DNA from 2 places in the Peribacillus sp. FSL M8-0224 genome. Region 2 is predicted to be linked to the other one. Evidence: a T-box and tRNA genes for the amino acid it is inferred to sense, from the RefSeq annotation. Region 2 holds a T-box; the other holds one or more tRNA genes.

Region 1 (6,681 bases), 1.1 Mb from region 2:
CCTTAGTACGAGAGGACCGGGATGGACGCACCGCTGGTGTACCAGTTGTCTTGCCAAAGGCATAGCTGGGTAGCTACGTGCGGACGGGATAAGTGCTGAAAGCATCTAAGCATGAAGCCCCCCTCAAGATGAGATTTCCCATGGCGCAAGCTAGTAAGATCCCTGAAAGATGATCAGGTTGATAGGTCAGAGGTGGAAGCATGGTGACATGTGGAGCTGACTGATACTAATAGATCGAGGACTTAACCAACGCTTTTTAAATAATGAAATACCTTCTTATTATCTAGTTTTGAAGGAATGAAAATTTCTTCTTGCATTTTCTCAAAAAGACGTTATAATAATATATGTCTTGAAAAAATGTTAAAATTGTTTGGTGACGATAGCGAAGAGGTCACACCCGTTCCCATTCCGAACACGGCAGTTAAGCTCTTCAGCGCCGATGGTAGTTGGGGGTTTCCCCCTGTGAGAGTAGGACGTCGCCAAGCAGGTTTCATATGGAGGATTAGCTCAGCTGGGAGAGCATCTGCCTTACAAGCAGAGGGTCGGCGGTTCGATCCCGTCATCCTCCACCATTTTACACCTGCCGGTGTAGCTCAACTGGTAGAGCAACTGACTTGTAATCAGTAGGTTGGGGGTTCAAGTCCTCTTGCCGGCACCATTTTTAAGATAGTACAAGCACGAGCCATTAGCTCAGTTGGTAGAGCATCTGACTTTTAATCAGAGGGTCGAAGGTTCGAATCCTTCATGGCTCACCATTTATATGCGGGTGTGGCGGAATTGGCAGACGCACCAGACTTAGGATCTGGCGCCGCAAGGCGTGGGGGTTCAAGTCCCTTCACCCGCATCTTTCATGCGGAAGTAGTTCAGTGGTAGAATACAACCTTGCCAAGGTTGGGGTCGCGGGTTCGAATCCCGTCTTCCGCTCCACTTTTCGTATGTGCCGGGGTGGCGGAACTGGCAGACGCACAGGACTTAAAATCCTGCGGTAGGTGACTACCGTACCGGTTCGATTCCGGTCCTCGGCACCATCATAAATATGCGCCCGTAGCTCAATTGGATAGAGCATCTGACTACGAATCAGAAGGTTGTAGGTTCGACTCCCGCCGGGCGCACCATGTTTTTATTGCGGGAAGTAGCTCAGCTTGGTAGAGCACTTGGTTTGGGACCAAGGGGTCGCAGGTTCGAATCCTGTCTTCCCGACCACGTGATTTTTAATGAATGGGGCCTTAGCTCAGCTGGGAGAGCGCCTGCCTTGCACGCAGGAGGTCAGCGGTTCGATCCCGCTAGGCTCCACCATTTTTCAATCAGAAACTTATATTATATTGGCGGTGTAGCTCAGCTGGCTAGAGCGTACGGTTCATACCCGTGAGGTCGGGGGTTCGATCCCCTCCGCCGCTACCAATAAATATAAGGACCTTTAGCTCAGCTGGTTAGAGCAGACGGCTCATAACCGTCCGGTCGTAGGTTCGAGTCCTACAAGGTCCACCATATTCATTTTTTTAAGCCGTGGAGGTATACCCAAGTTCGGCTGAAGGGATCGGTCTTGAAAACCGACAGGGGAGTCAAATCCCGCGGGGGTTCGAATCCCTCTACCTCCTCCATTTTTTCTAAAAGCAGCAAGTTGTTTTAAAACAACCTTACATAAAGGATGCGGACGAAACAATATTCACGAAAGCTTGATGCTAATCGTTTCATTATTACCGTCGCGGGGTGGAGCAGTCCGGTAGCTCGTCGGGCTCATAACCCGAAGGTCGCAGGTTCAAATCCTGTCCCCGCAATTATTAGGTCCCGTGGTGTAGCGGTTAACATGCCTGCCTGTCACGCAGGAGATCGCGGGTTCGATTCCCGTCGGGACCGCCATTATTTAAATTGAATACATATGTGGCTCAGTAGCTCAGTCGGTAGAGCAAAGGACTGAAAATCCTTGTGTCGGCGGTTCGATTCCGTCCTGAGCCACCATATCTTACAAAATTACGGCGATTGTGGCGAAGTGGTTAACGCACCTGATTGTGGTTCAGGCATTCGTGGGTTCGATTCCCATCAGTCGCCCCATTTCGCGGGTGTAGTTTAGTGGTAAAACCTCAGCCTTCCAAGCTGATGATGAGGGTTCGATTCCCTTCACCCGCTCCAAATATGGGCCTATAGCTCAGCTGGTTAGAGCGCACGCCTGATAAGCGTGAGGTCGATGGTTCGAGTCCATTTAGGCCCACCATATTCATATTGTTCCGCAGTAGCTCAGTGGTAGAGCATTCGGCTGTTAACCGAACGGTCGTAGGTTCGAGTCCTACCTGCGGAGCCACGGGGAAGTACTCAAGAGGCTGAAGAGGCGCCCCTGCTAAGGGTGTAGGTCGCGCGAGCGGCGCGAGGGTTCAAATCCCTCCTTCTCCGCCAGTTGGCCCGTTGGTCAAGCGGTTAAGACACCGCCCTTTCACGGCGGTAACACGGGTTCGAATCCCGTACGGGTCATAACAAAAAGGGAAGCATACATTCATGTATGCTTCTTTTTTTCATTTATTTTCCTTGATATAACCATCTTTTTGTTTATAGGGAATGTCTCCAAGTTGGGATTCTATATTTTCTTCTTTCAGGGTATCTTCATATTCCTTTTGCTTTTTGTTCGGTATATCCACTCTCGTTTTTCCTTCGATATCATTTGCGGCAAATCCTTCATAGTCTTCAGGAAATCCATCCGTTTCATCCTCGTTTTTATAAAGACCATTGTAATTGTCATGATCGCCGGTATAATCAGATGGCGTTTCTGATGTACCGAATTTGGCCACTTCACCAAAGCTATCTTCTTTAGCCGCCATTTCGATTCCATGACGATTTTCAAAATGATCACCCTTGGATGGAATCAGTATATCCTCTTCCACTGGCCTGTCTTGTGAAAGCGTTCGTTCTGGGGCATGCTCGACACAGTAGAGGGTGCTTGGGATCGCTTCAAGCCTCTCGATGGGGATTTCCTTATTGCAGGTTTTACAATGGCCATACGATCCTTCTTCCATGGCTTTCAAAGCTTCATCTATTTTCTCCATTTCGGATTGTGCATGCTCATCGAGTGCTTGATTCCGTTCCATCTCGAATAATTCGGTCCCTAGGTCAGCAGGATGATTATCATAGGATGATAATTCACCTACGGATTCCGTTTGGCTTTTATCCAGAACGGATTGTTCATCATTTTGAATTCTATTACATAGCTCATTTTTTTCTTGAAGCAGTTCTTTTTTGAATTTTTGCGTTTGTTGTTTCGTTGCCATATCCAATTCACTCCTTCTAAAGTCCAAATCTCTTTTTATATTGGTAAGGTGGTTGTATTATCTATTACCCGAATCGGAGTATAGGAAAACAATATGGAACGGAAGATAGAAAAAAGGACTGAGCGGATGGGCTCAGTCCCCGGAGATTATATAAGATAGCTGATGAATAATCCAATGGCCATGAGTAAGCCAAAGAAGGTGTTCGTTTGGGCAGTGGCTTTCATTGCCGGCACCATCGTGATCGGCTGTGTTTTACCTACGAAGCCTTTTATTGCGGCCATGGCCTTCGGTATGCTAAGGAAGGCAAGGAGAATCCAAGCCGTAACGCTTCCGGTAAGAACGAGCCCAACAAGCCATAGATAAGAGAAAGCGAACATGATTGCCATGAATGTCAGGGCGTTTTTCCTGCCCATCACGACTGGCATCGTTTTGCGGCCATGTGCCTTATCCCCATCATGATCTCGGAGGTTATTGGATAGGTTGATCAGCCCTACCAGTATCCCACTTGGAATGGCAATTAAGATGGCTGTTGAAGAAACATCACCGGTTTGAATGAAAAAGGCGATCAGGATTATCAAAAAGCCCATGAACAATCCAGAAAAAAGTTCCCCGAACGGTGTATATGAAATGGGCAGGGGACCGCCTGTATAAAGATAGCCGACAAGCATGCAAACGAGGCCTACTGCAGCAAGCCACCAAGACGATGCGGCACAGATATAGATTCCAATGATCAAGGCGATGGCATACATGCCAAGGGCCAAGTTCATGATTAGTCTGGGGGTCATCCCATGACGGACGATCCCGCCACCGATCCCTACGGATTCCTCCGTATCCAGGCCTCTCTTGAAATCATAGTATTCATTGAATAAATTGGTTGCAGCTTGAATCAGGATACTTGCAATCATCATGGCAGCGAATAGTAACCAATTCACTCCATCTTCCAAAAGTGCAATCACAGTTCCAAGTAAGACTGGGACAAAAGCTGCGGTTAGTGTATGTGGACGAATTAACTCCCACCAAATCTTCCAGGTCCGTTTAAGGGGAAGTCCGTCGTATTCTGTTTGCATTATTTCTCTCCTCAAAATCATTATTGGTTCTCTCGAAATTATAACAAATATTGAAATGTTGCACAAAAGGTTATCCTAATAAATGCAGGAAAAGTGGGTATGGGTGACAATTGAAATTCATGGGTGATGCATTTCCAAAATCAAGGGTATTTCTCTACATTCGCTAAGATTCATATAATAAGGAAAAAAGCAGGGAAGAATCGTTCGGTAAAGGGGCGTTTTATTGACATGAGGTTCAAGGGAGGTGTATCTTTAAATAGGTTAAATAGCTTTTAAAATGTACATTTGGGGGGATTTTTTTGGCTATCTCAGAGGAAACTGAACAGTTTCAGGGACTGGCTTCAGCTATACAAAAGGCGAAGGACTTGAATGATCAAGTTCTATTCAGTCATATTAAGAAGATTAAATGCAACAACCCCCTTTCATTTTATCAAGCTGGAAGAGAACGGTATGCGGGTGAACGCTTTTTCTGGGAGGACCCTGCAAAGGAAATAACCATCACCGGTTTAGGCAATGTTAAGAAACTCAAAGCGGCATCAAATGCCGAACGTTATAGAGAAGTCGAAAAGAGCTGGATCAAACTGCAGAATGATGCTGTCAAAACAGGAGTGACCGATGTAGAAGCGACAGGTCCTTTACTGTTTGGGGGCTTTTCTTTTGATTATGAAAATGACAGTACGCTCCTTTGGAATCAGTTCGGGGACAACCTGTTTTATATACCTGCCTTCATGCTTTCAATAGTGGGGAAACAAGCTTACTTAACGACAAACTTACTTTGTTCGCCTGATGATTCAGAAAAACTCTTCATAGATATGATAAATGAACGGGAAGCTTTCCTCTTCGAAAGCTTGGATGGCAATGGATTGGGTGCAAATTTCCTTGTTATGCAGAAGGAAGTCGAACCTGAGGAATGGAAGCGGACGGTCTCAGAGGCTGTTCAGGAAATCAAGACGACAGATCTCGACAAGATTGTTTTGGCAAGGGAGCTTCGACTTGGTTTTGAACGTTCCATCGATTCAGGGAAAGTGCTTGAACAATTGATTGCTGAGCAGCCATTGAGTTATATTTTCAGTTTGGAGGCTGGTGGTGACTGTTTTGTCGGTGCCACCCCCGAACGTTTGATTAAGAAACAGGGAAATGAAGTTTTTTCTACCTGTCTTGCCGGATCGATGCGGCGAGGGAAAGATGAGCAAGAAGATGTTTGTCTTGGTGAAGAATTGCTTCATGACCAAAAGAATTTACAAGAGCATCAATATGTCGTGTCGATGATATCCAATGCTTTTGATTCTGTATGCGAAAAGGTGATGGTCCCGGCCGGACCGACACTTATGAAAAACCGTCATATCCAGCATTTGTACACACCGGTTCGCGGTATATCCAAGGAAGGTGTCACGATTTTTGAATTCGTCGAGAGCCTCCATCCCACACCTGCCATGGGAGGACTTCCAAAAGAAAAGGCTGTTGTCCGAATTCGGGAATTGGAAGGTCTGGAACGCGGATTTTATGCGGGTCCTTTAGGCTGGGTGGATACGTATGGGAACGGGGAATTCGCTGTAGGGATACGTTCTGCCCTGATACAGAACAATGAGGCATCGCTCTTTGCCGGATGCGGAGTAGTGGAAGAATCGACACCCGAAAGTGAATTCCGGGAAACGGGGATTAAATTCAATCCGATGTTAAGTGCTTTAGGAGGAAATCTTAATGAATGACCGAGATGCATTGACAGCGTATGCTGCTTCATTCGTCGATGAGCTGGCACAAAATGAGGTGAAGCATGTGGTGGTGAGCCCAGGTTCACGATCCACGCCCCTGGCTTTGCTGCTAGTGGAACATCCTGATATCGAAATTCATATTAATGTGGATGAGCGTTCGGCTGCTTTTTTTGCCCTTGGTTTGGCTAAGGCCTTAAAAGAACCTGTCGGACTTCTTTGTACGTCCGGTACAGCCGCTGCAAACTATTATCCAGCCGTCATCGAGGCTTTCTATTCAAGAGTGCCGCTTATTGTACTTACAGCTGACCGTCCGCATGAATTGCGTGATGTCGGAGCCCCGCAGGCAATCGATCAAATACACCTCTACGGGAGACATGTAAAATGGTTTGTCGAAATGGCACTTCCTGAAAGCACGGATGGGATGATGCGGTATGCCAGAACGGTCGGTGCAAGGGCAGTGGCTACAGCGGCCGCTGAACCGGCAGGGCCTGTACATTTGAATTTCCCGCTTCGAGAACCATTGATTCCGGACCTGGACCAAGCAAAGGAGTACCGGCAAAATAAAAGGAAGCCTGCAGTGTTGATTGACAGTGGAGAACGGTCATTGTCCGCATCACAATTAGAAGCGGTTGCAACTACATTGTC
Region 2 (6,681 bases):
ATAAATACACATAAGAAGAAATATCGGAAAAAGGAGGAGGAAGATGCATGGGAAAAACATTATATGGTGTTTTTAATACGGAAAGAGAAATGATCCAGGCTATACAATCCCTCAAGGAAAAGGGGGTTCATGAAGGGGAAATAACGGTAATGGCTGATAAGAAAGAAGATTTGGATTTCGTTAATGAAAAGCATGATCCGGATGTCGAAGTCGTTACTAACTCTAACGAGGAATCCTTCATTGATAAAATGAAACACTTTTTCCTGAACGAGGGTTCTGAAGATTTAAGGAACCGTCTAGGTGAGTTAGGGCTTGCCGATAGTGAAGCAACCGCTTATATAAATGAAGTGGAGGCCGGAAAATTCCTCATTCTTTTAGATGAATCGGAAACCGTAACAGCACGAGAGAACATAACTTCCAATCGCATCGAGGATACGGACGCACCTGCAGAGAATCCGCTTAAAACAGGGGTGGTGAACAATCCGGACCCGAACCTTTTTCCGGAAACAACCGCGAATGCCTATCAAACAAGGGAAATGGAAGCACAGCCAGGAAGAAGCGAAGAGCTTCACGGAAATTCCGCCAATATCTATGAAAATGAAGAGCTGGATATGAAGCGAGCTCAAGAAAGGGAAATCTGGGGGAATTCCACAGAAAAATTCAAGAAGCAAAAACCAGGGATTCATGAAGGAACACGGGCAAGCGACCCGTTTGCAGACGATGCTGACAAAAACCTGGACGCTCAAGGATCACTGGATCGGACCGCGGGCCCGACAGCCAGCGGACAGCAAGAGGAAGGCTTACAAGATGAATACATTAAAAATCGAATCAATACCGACAATCTGTGATACGCAACAAGAACAGCCTGCATAAGGCTGTTTTTGTTTGTTTTTTCTGTATTCGTTATTGGATTGAATAAATGTGCGGCACTCCTGCCGAATTACTGGCTAGCCGAGCCACCGCAGCCGCTTTTTGATGTGGCTTGGCAGACAGTTGGCGGAAAGGGAGCGGATTCTGAAATCAACTGCAACATTTTTTTATAAAACTGCAGAGTTTGCTACAGGCTGTTATTTTTATAAAAACCCTTTAGGCTGAGGGTTCCCTTGTTCGTCTCCATAGACTATTTGCTTGTTTATTGATAAAGCTGCAAGGTATAATGACAAAGGAATTTTATTTTAAGTAGAGTAACAAGGAGGGGGAGAAACATGGAAAAAAACGTATATGGTGTTTTTGACTCTAATCCGGAACTACTTGCTGCAATTTCAAACTTAAAAGCAAAAGGCGTATCTGGCACCCAAATGACAGTGGCAGCTGATATAAAAAATTATGTGCAGCTTGGAAATGAACATACGGATATACTGATCATCGCCAATCAGGATAAGGAGGACACTCTTTTTTTTAAAATCTTCCATTACTTCACAGATGAAGGATCTGGAGATTTACGCAGCTTTTTCACGAAATACGGCTACTCTTTTGCTGAGACAAAAGCGATGCTTGAAGAAGTGAAAGCAAAAAAATTCATCTTGCTGCTTGATGAAGAAGTCTCCATCGAAGAACTGAAGGCTGGCAAAGCGAGATTAAAAAAATAACAGCCTTTGAAGGCTGTTATTTTTTTAATCCTGCTTCGAGGGCAGTGATCATTTCCTGTTTTTCCTGCTCAGATGAATTTTCCCAGATGACCTCGAATAAAACTCCCAATCCAGGAAGCATTTTTTCCTCGCCATTTTGTATGGCATCGACAATCGTGTCTTCCAGCTGCTCTTGCGTATTTCCAGATACATTTTGAATGATCGCATTACGTAAGTTTAAATTCATAATTATTCCTCCTCTAACACATAATGACTGACATTAATAGCATTTCACAAACTCGCATGCAATATGTATGTGAATTGCGTTATAATAGGAAAATCAGTGTGAAGTTAAAGGAGCGTTTACCCTTGAAATATATCGAATCCGTAAAAAACCCGCAAGTTAAGCAATGGAAAAAACTTTTGACGAAAAAAGAACGAGATAAAACAGGTAAATATTTAGTTGAGGGTTTTCACCTAGTTGAAGAAGCTTTAAAGGAAGAAATCGTCTTGGAAGTGATCATCAATGAAGAAACTGAAATGCCTGCCCATTTTAAGGTGGAAGGCACAGAACTCATTTATGTGAAAAATGATATTATGAAGGCGATTTGCGATACCGAAGCCCCGCAGGGAATTGCTGCGGTTTGTGAACAGAAATCAACGAGCATGGAGTCCATCAATCCGGAGAAATTATTGTTGATCGATGCCGTCCAAGATCCTGGGAATATTGGAACGATGATCAGGACAGCGGATGCAGCGGGAATCGATGCGGTCATCCTTGGGGAAGGGTGTGCTGACTTGTATAATCCCAAAGTGGTCCGTTCGACGCAAGGGAGCCTCTTCCATATGCCTGTCATTAAAGGGAACCTATCCGAAATCATCGATGGGCTGAAGCAAAGTGGCACACCGGTTTATGGCACGGCATTAGAAGGGGCATCGCCATTTGAAGAAGTGGAAAAGTCTTCCCGATTTGCCCTGCTGGTCGGTAATGAAGGCCAAGGAGTATCGAAGGAATTACTGGAGAAAACGACTAAAAACCTCTATATTCCCATCTACGGAAAAAGTGAATCTTTGAATGTGGGGATCGCTGCCGGGATTTTAATGTACCATTTACGAAAATCGATTTGAAACGGCCGAAGAATTATAATATAATAAAACAGAATTTTATAATGAAAACAACGATGACAAAGAGTAGTAGCTTTAAGTTAACCATATCCAGGGAGAAAATGCCTTGACTGAAAGCATTTTTATGGCACTGCTTAAGTGAATTCACCTTTCGAGTTGGCATTGGGAAGACAGAATGTCCGAAAAATGTTCCGGTGAAGAGCCGTTATTTTTAATGAAGTGAGTGCAGAAGTTTTTTTGTTTGTGCACTAATAAGGGTGGTACCGCGATACATAAACCTCGTCCCTTTAGGGATCGGGGTTTTTTTGTGTTCATTTTTACAAAAGGAAAATAAAGGAGGAAGACATGATGCAGGAACGTTTACTAGAACTGCAGGAAGAAGCGTTGCAAAAAGTTGCCGCCGCTTCCGAATTAAAAGAACTGAATGAAGTCCGTGTTGCTTATTTAGGGAAAAAAGGGCCAATCACTGAGGTATTGCGCGGCATGGGTAAATTATCTGCCGAAGAACGCCCGAAAATCGGGGCACTAGCCAATGAAGTACGTGAAGCGATCGCAACAAAGATCGAGGAGAAACAAAAAGCGCTTGAAACCGCGGCAGTCAATGCAAAGCTAGCAACTGAAACGATTGACGTCACACTTCCAGGACGTCCGGTAAACAAGGGGAATCTTCACCCATTAACACGAATCGTGGAGGAAATCGAAGACTTATTCATCGGGATGGGTTATACGGTTGCGGAAGGTCCTGAAGTCGAGAGCGACTACTACAACTTCGAGGCACTTAACTTGCCAAAAAGCCATCCGGCACGTGATATGCAGGACTCCTTCTACATCACGGATGAAATCCTGATGCGCACGCACACTTCACCTGTTCAAGCCAGAACGATGAAAAAACATAAAGGTCAAGGCCCTGTTAAAATCATTTGCCCAGGAAAAGTATATCGCCGGGATAACGATGATGCGACACACTCCCATCAATTCCAGCAAATTGAAGGCTTGGTCATCGATGAGAACATCAGCATGAGCGACCTGAAAGGAACGCTAGACGTATTTGCGAAAAAAGTATTCGGTCAAGACCGTGAAATCCGTCTTCGTCCGAGTTTCTTCCCATTTACTGAGCCTTCCGTCGAAGTGGATATTTCTTGTAAAATCTGCAGCGGTAAAGGCTGCAGCGTATGTAAAAAAACAGGCTGGATCGAAGTGCTTGGCGCTGGGATCGTTCATCCGAACGTCCTTGAGATGGCTGGCTTCGATTCCAAGAAATACTCTGGATTTGCATTTGGAATGGGCGTGGAACGGATTGCCATGTTGAAGTACGGTGTGGACGATATTCGTCATTTCTATACGAATGATGTTCGATTCTTAAAACAATTCAACCATCACGAAGCATAAATTTTTATTTTAAAAAGGAGGACCTACCATGTTTGTGTCATATAAATGGTTACAAGATTATGTTGACCTTTCAGGCATCAATGCGACGGAGCTAGCTGACAAAATCACGAAAAGCGGCATTGAGGTTGAAGGGGTGGAAAAGAAAAGTGAAGGGCTAAAAGGGGTCGTCATCGGGCATGTCTTAGAACGTGAACAGCATCCAAATGCGGATAAATTGAATAAATGCCAAGTTGATATCGGGGCAGAAAATCCCGTTCAGATCATCTGCGGGGCACCGAATGTCGATAAGGGCCAAAAAGTCGCAGTCGCTACAGTTGGCGCAGTCCTTCCAGGTAATTTCAAAATCAAGAAAGCGAAACTTCGCGGAGAAGAATCGCACGGAATGATTTGCTCGCTTCAAGAATTGGGCTTCGAATCCAAGCTTGTTTCCAAGGATTATGCTACAGGAATCTTCGTCTTCCCTAATGATGTGGAAGTAGGGAAAGATGCATTGGAGGAACTTGGTTTAAGTGATGAAGTGCTGGAACTTGGGCTGACTCCAAACCGCTCCGATGCTTTGAGTATGCTTGGTGTTGCATACGAAGTGGGAGCCATTCTAGGCCGGGAAGTGAAATGGCCGGTAGTCGAGAAAGAAGAGGCAGCTGAAAAAGCAACTGATTATATCAGTGTCAAAGTGGAAGCGAAAGAAGATAACCCGATATACATGGCTAAAATCATCAAGGATGTTAAGATCGGACCCTCACCGCTTTGGATGCAGACTAGGTTGATGTCTGCAGGTATCCGACCTCATAATAATGTGGTGGATATCACGAACTACATTTTACTTGAATACGGCCAACCGCTCCATGCCTTTGATTATGACCGCTTTGGTTCAAAGGAAATCGTCATCCGCAGAGCGAAGGATGCTGAAAAAATCGTAACATTGGATGAAGCGGAACGCACTTTGACACCTGACCATTTAGTGATCACGAATGGCAGTGAGCCTGTTGCGATTGCTGGTGTGATGGGCGGAGCGGATTCCGAAGTCAAAAATGATACGACGAACATCATTATTGAAAGTGCATATTTTGCAGGTACAGTGGTTCGCAAAGCTTCAAAGGACCATGGATTACGCAGTGAAGCCAGTGCCCGCTTTGAAAAAGGCGTCGACCCGGCACGTGTTCGTGAAGCAGGGGAACGTGCTGCACAATTGATTGCACAATATGCAGGCGGAACAGTCTTACAAGGAGCAGCAGAAGTTGACGAATTGTCAATGGAACCTGCGGTCATTAGCATCACGCTTGAAAAAATCAACACACTCCTTGGAACAAGCATGACCGTATCAGTTGTGGAGTCAATCTTCAAACGTCTGCAATTCGGCGTGGAACTTGACAATGAAACATTCACGATCACTGTCCCGACGCGCCGTGGTGATATTACGATTGAAGCCGATTTAGTCGAAGAGGCTGCACGTTTATATGGATATGATAACATCCCCGTTACACTGCCGATCGGTTCTGCTAACCCAGGACAATTGACAGACTATCAAATTAAACGGCGGAAGGCACGCCGTACACTTGAAGGCGCAGGCCTTTATCAAGCAGTGACCTATTCACTGACAAGCCAGGAAAAAGCGTCCCAATTCGCATTGGAAGCAAGAGAATCCATTCGATTGGCAATGCCAATAAGTGAAGAAAGAAGCCAGCTGCGTTTAAGCATCGTGCCTCAATTGCTGGAAGTCGTGAAATATAACAATGCCCGCCAAATTGATTCACTGGCACTGTATGAAATCGGTTCGGTATTCTTTAAGCGTGACGAACAAGAACTGCCTGAAGAAAAAGAACATGTTGCTGGAGCAATCACCGGCCTATGGGAGTCACATCTATGGCAGGGTGAAAAGAAACCAGTGGATTTCTTTGTAGCCAAAGGCGTGATCGAAGCATTATTCGACACACTTGGATTAGCTGATCAAATCAGTTACCGCCAAGCGGAAATCAACGACATGCATCCAGGACGGGCAGCGGAAGTACTATTGAATGGTGAAGTAATTGGCTTTATCGGTCAAGTGCACCCAACTGTCCAAAAAGACTTGGATATTAAAGAAACATACATTTTCGAACTTTCCTTAAAAGCATTGGCCGAAGCAGAAGTCGCGCCGATAGCATACCAAACGATTCCGCGCTATCCATCAACCACACGCGATATCGCGCTCGTTGTGGATCAAGCTACGAAAGCCGGGGACATTCAGGATATTATTGAAGAAGCCGGCGGCAAACTGCTGAAAGAAGTAAGCATCTTCGACTTATACGAAGGTGAAAGAATGGAGGAAGGCAAGAAATCCATTGCCTACTCACTGAAATACTACGACCCGGAACGTACACTGACGGACGAGGACATTACAAAAGCACATGATAAAGTGCTTGAAGCCGTTAAAGAAAAAGCCGGCGCAGAGCTAAGAGGATAAAACCAAAAAGACAGCTCCCTGAATCATGGGGAGCTGTCTTTTTTTATTTTACGAGTAAAAGGCGTGAATTCACGAGTAAAACGCACAGATTCACGAGTAAATAGAGCAAACTCACGAGTAAATGGAGCAAATTCACGAGTAAATAGTGAATTCACG

What was found. A T-box is a leader RNA that pairs with one kind of tRNA and senses whether it is charged. The one in region 2 lies ahead of pheS (phenylalanine--tRNA ligase subunit alpha), so its partner is inferred to be a tRNA-Phe.
Region 1: it has a tRNA-Phe gene. The T-box ahead of pheS (phenylalanine--tRNA ligase subunit alpha) is inferred to sense a tRNA for this amino acid. The anticodon was not compared.

What each region holds. Positions count from the first base shown of each region.
Region 1 is NZ_JBBOOJ010000001.1:4,675,258-4,681,938, reverse strand. Features, by position in the region: rRNA gene MKX49_RS22780 (23S ribosomal RNA) at 1-250, shown strand, start outside; rRNA gene rrf (5S ribosomal RNA) at 370-485, shown strand; tRNA gene MKX49_RS22770 (tRNA-Val) at 497-572, shown strand; tRNA gene MKX49_RS22765 (tRNA-Thr) at 583-658, shown strand; tRNA gene MKX49_RS22760 (tRNA-Lys) at 680-755, shown strand; tRNA gene MKX49_RS22755 (tRNA-Leu) at 763-844, shown strand; tRNA gene MKX49_RS22750 (tRNA-Gly) at 853-927, shown strand; tRNA gene MKX49_RS22745 (tRNA-Leu) at 940-1,028, shown strand; tRNA gene MKX49_RS22740 (tRNA-Arg) at 1,039-1,115, shown strand; tRNA gene MKX49_RS22735 (tRNA-Pro) at 1,127-1,203, shown strand; tRNA gene MKX49_RS22730 (tRNA-Ala) at 1,221-1,296, shown strand; tRNA gene MKX49_RS22725 (tRNA-Met) at 1,325-1,401, shown strand; tRNA gene MKX49_RS22720 (tRNA-Ile) at 1,412-1,488, shown strand; tRNA gene MKX49_RS22715 (tRNA-Ser) at 1,509-1,601, shown strand; tRNA gene MKX49_RS22710 (tRNA-Met) at 1,705-1,778, shown strand; tRNA gene MKX49_RS22705 (tRNA-Asp) at 1,785-1,860, shown strand; tRNA gene MKX49_RS22700 (tRNA-Phe) at 1,884-1,959, shown strand; tRNA gene MKX49_RS22695 (tRNA-His) at 1,977-2,052, shown strand; tRNA gene MKX49_RS22690 (tRNA-Gly) at 2,057-2,130, shown strand; tRNA gene MKX49_RS22685 (tRNA-Ile) at 2,136-2,212, shown strand; tRNA gene MKX49_RS22680 (tRNA-Asn) at 2,225-2,299, shown strand; tRNA gene MKX49_RS22675 (tRNA-Ser) at 2,301-2,391, shown strand; tRNA gene MKX49_RS22670 (tRNA-Glu) at 2,395-2,466, shown strand; gene MKX49_RS22665 (TraR/DksA C4-type zinc finger protein) at 2,508-3,257, opposite strand; gene MKX49_RS22660 (1,4-dihydroxy-2-naphthoate polyprenyltransferase) at 3,404-4,324, opposite strand; gene MKX49_RS22655 (isochorismate synthase) at 4,624-6,033, shown strand; gene menD (2-succinyl-5-enolpyruvyl-6-hydroxy-3-cyclohexene-1-carboxylic-acid synthase) at 6,026-6,681, shown strand, end outside.
Region 2 is NZ_JBBOOJ010000001.1:3,621,608-3,628,288, reverse strand. Features, by position in the region: gene MKX49_RS17420 (general stress protein) at 48-848, shown strand; gene MKX49_RS17415 (hypothetical protein) at 882-1,043, shown strand; gene MKX49_RS17410 (general stress protein) at 1,206-1,589, shown strand; gene sspI (small acid-soluble spore protein SspI) at 1,606-1,815, opposite strand; gene MKX49_RS17400 (TrmH family RNA methyltransferase) at 1,938-2,696, shown strand; T-box leader at 2,741-2,983, shown strand; gene pheS (phenylalanine--tRNA ligase subunit alpha) at 3,042-4,082, shown strand; gene pheT (phenylalanine--tRNA ligase subunit beta) at 4,111-6,525, shown strand.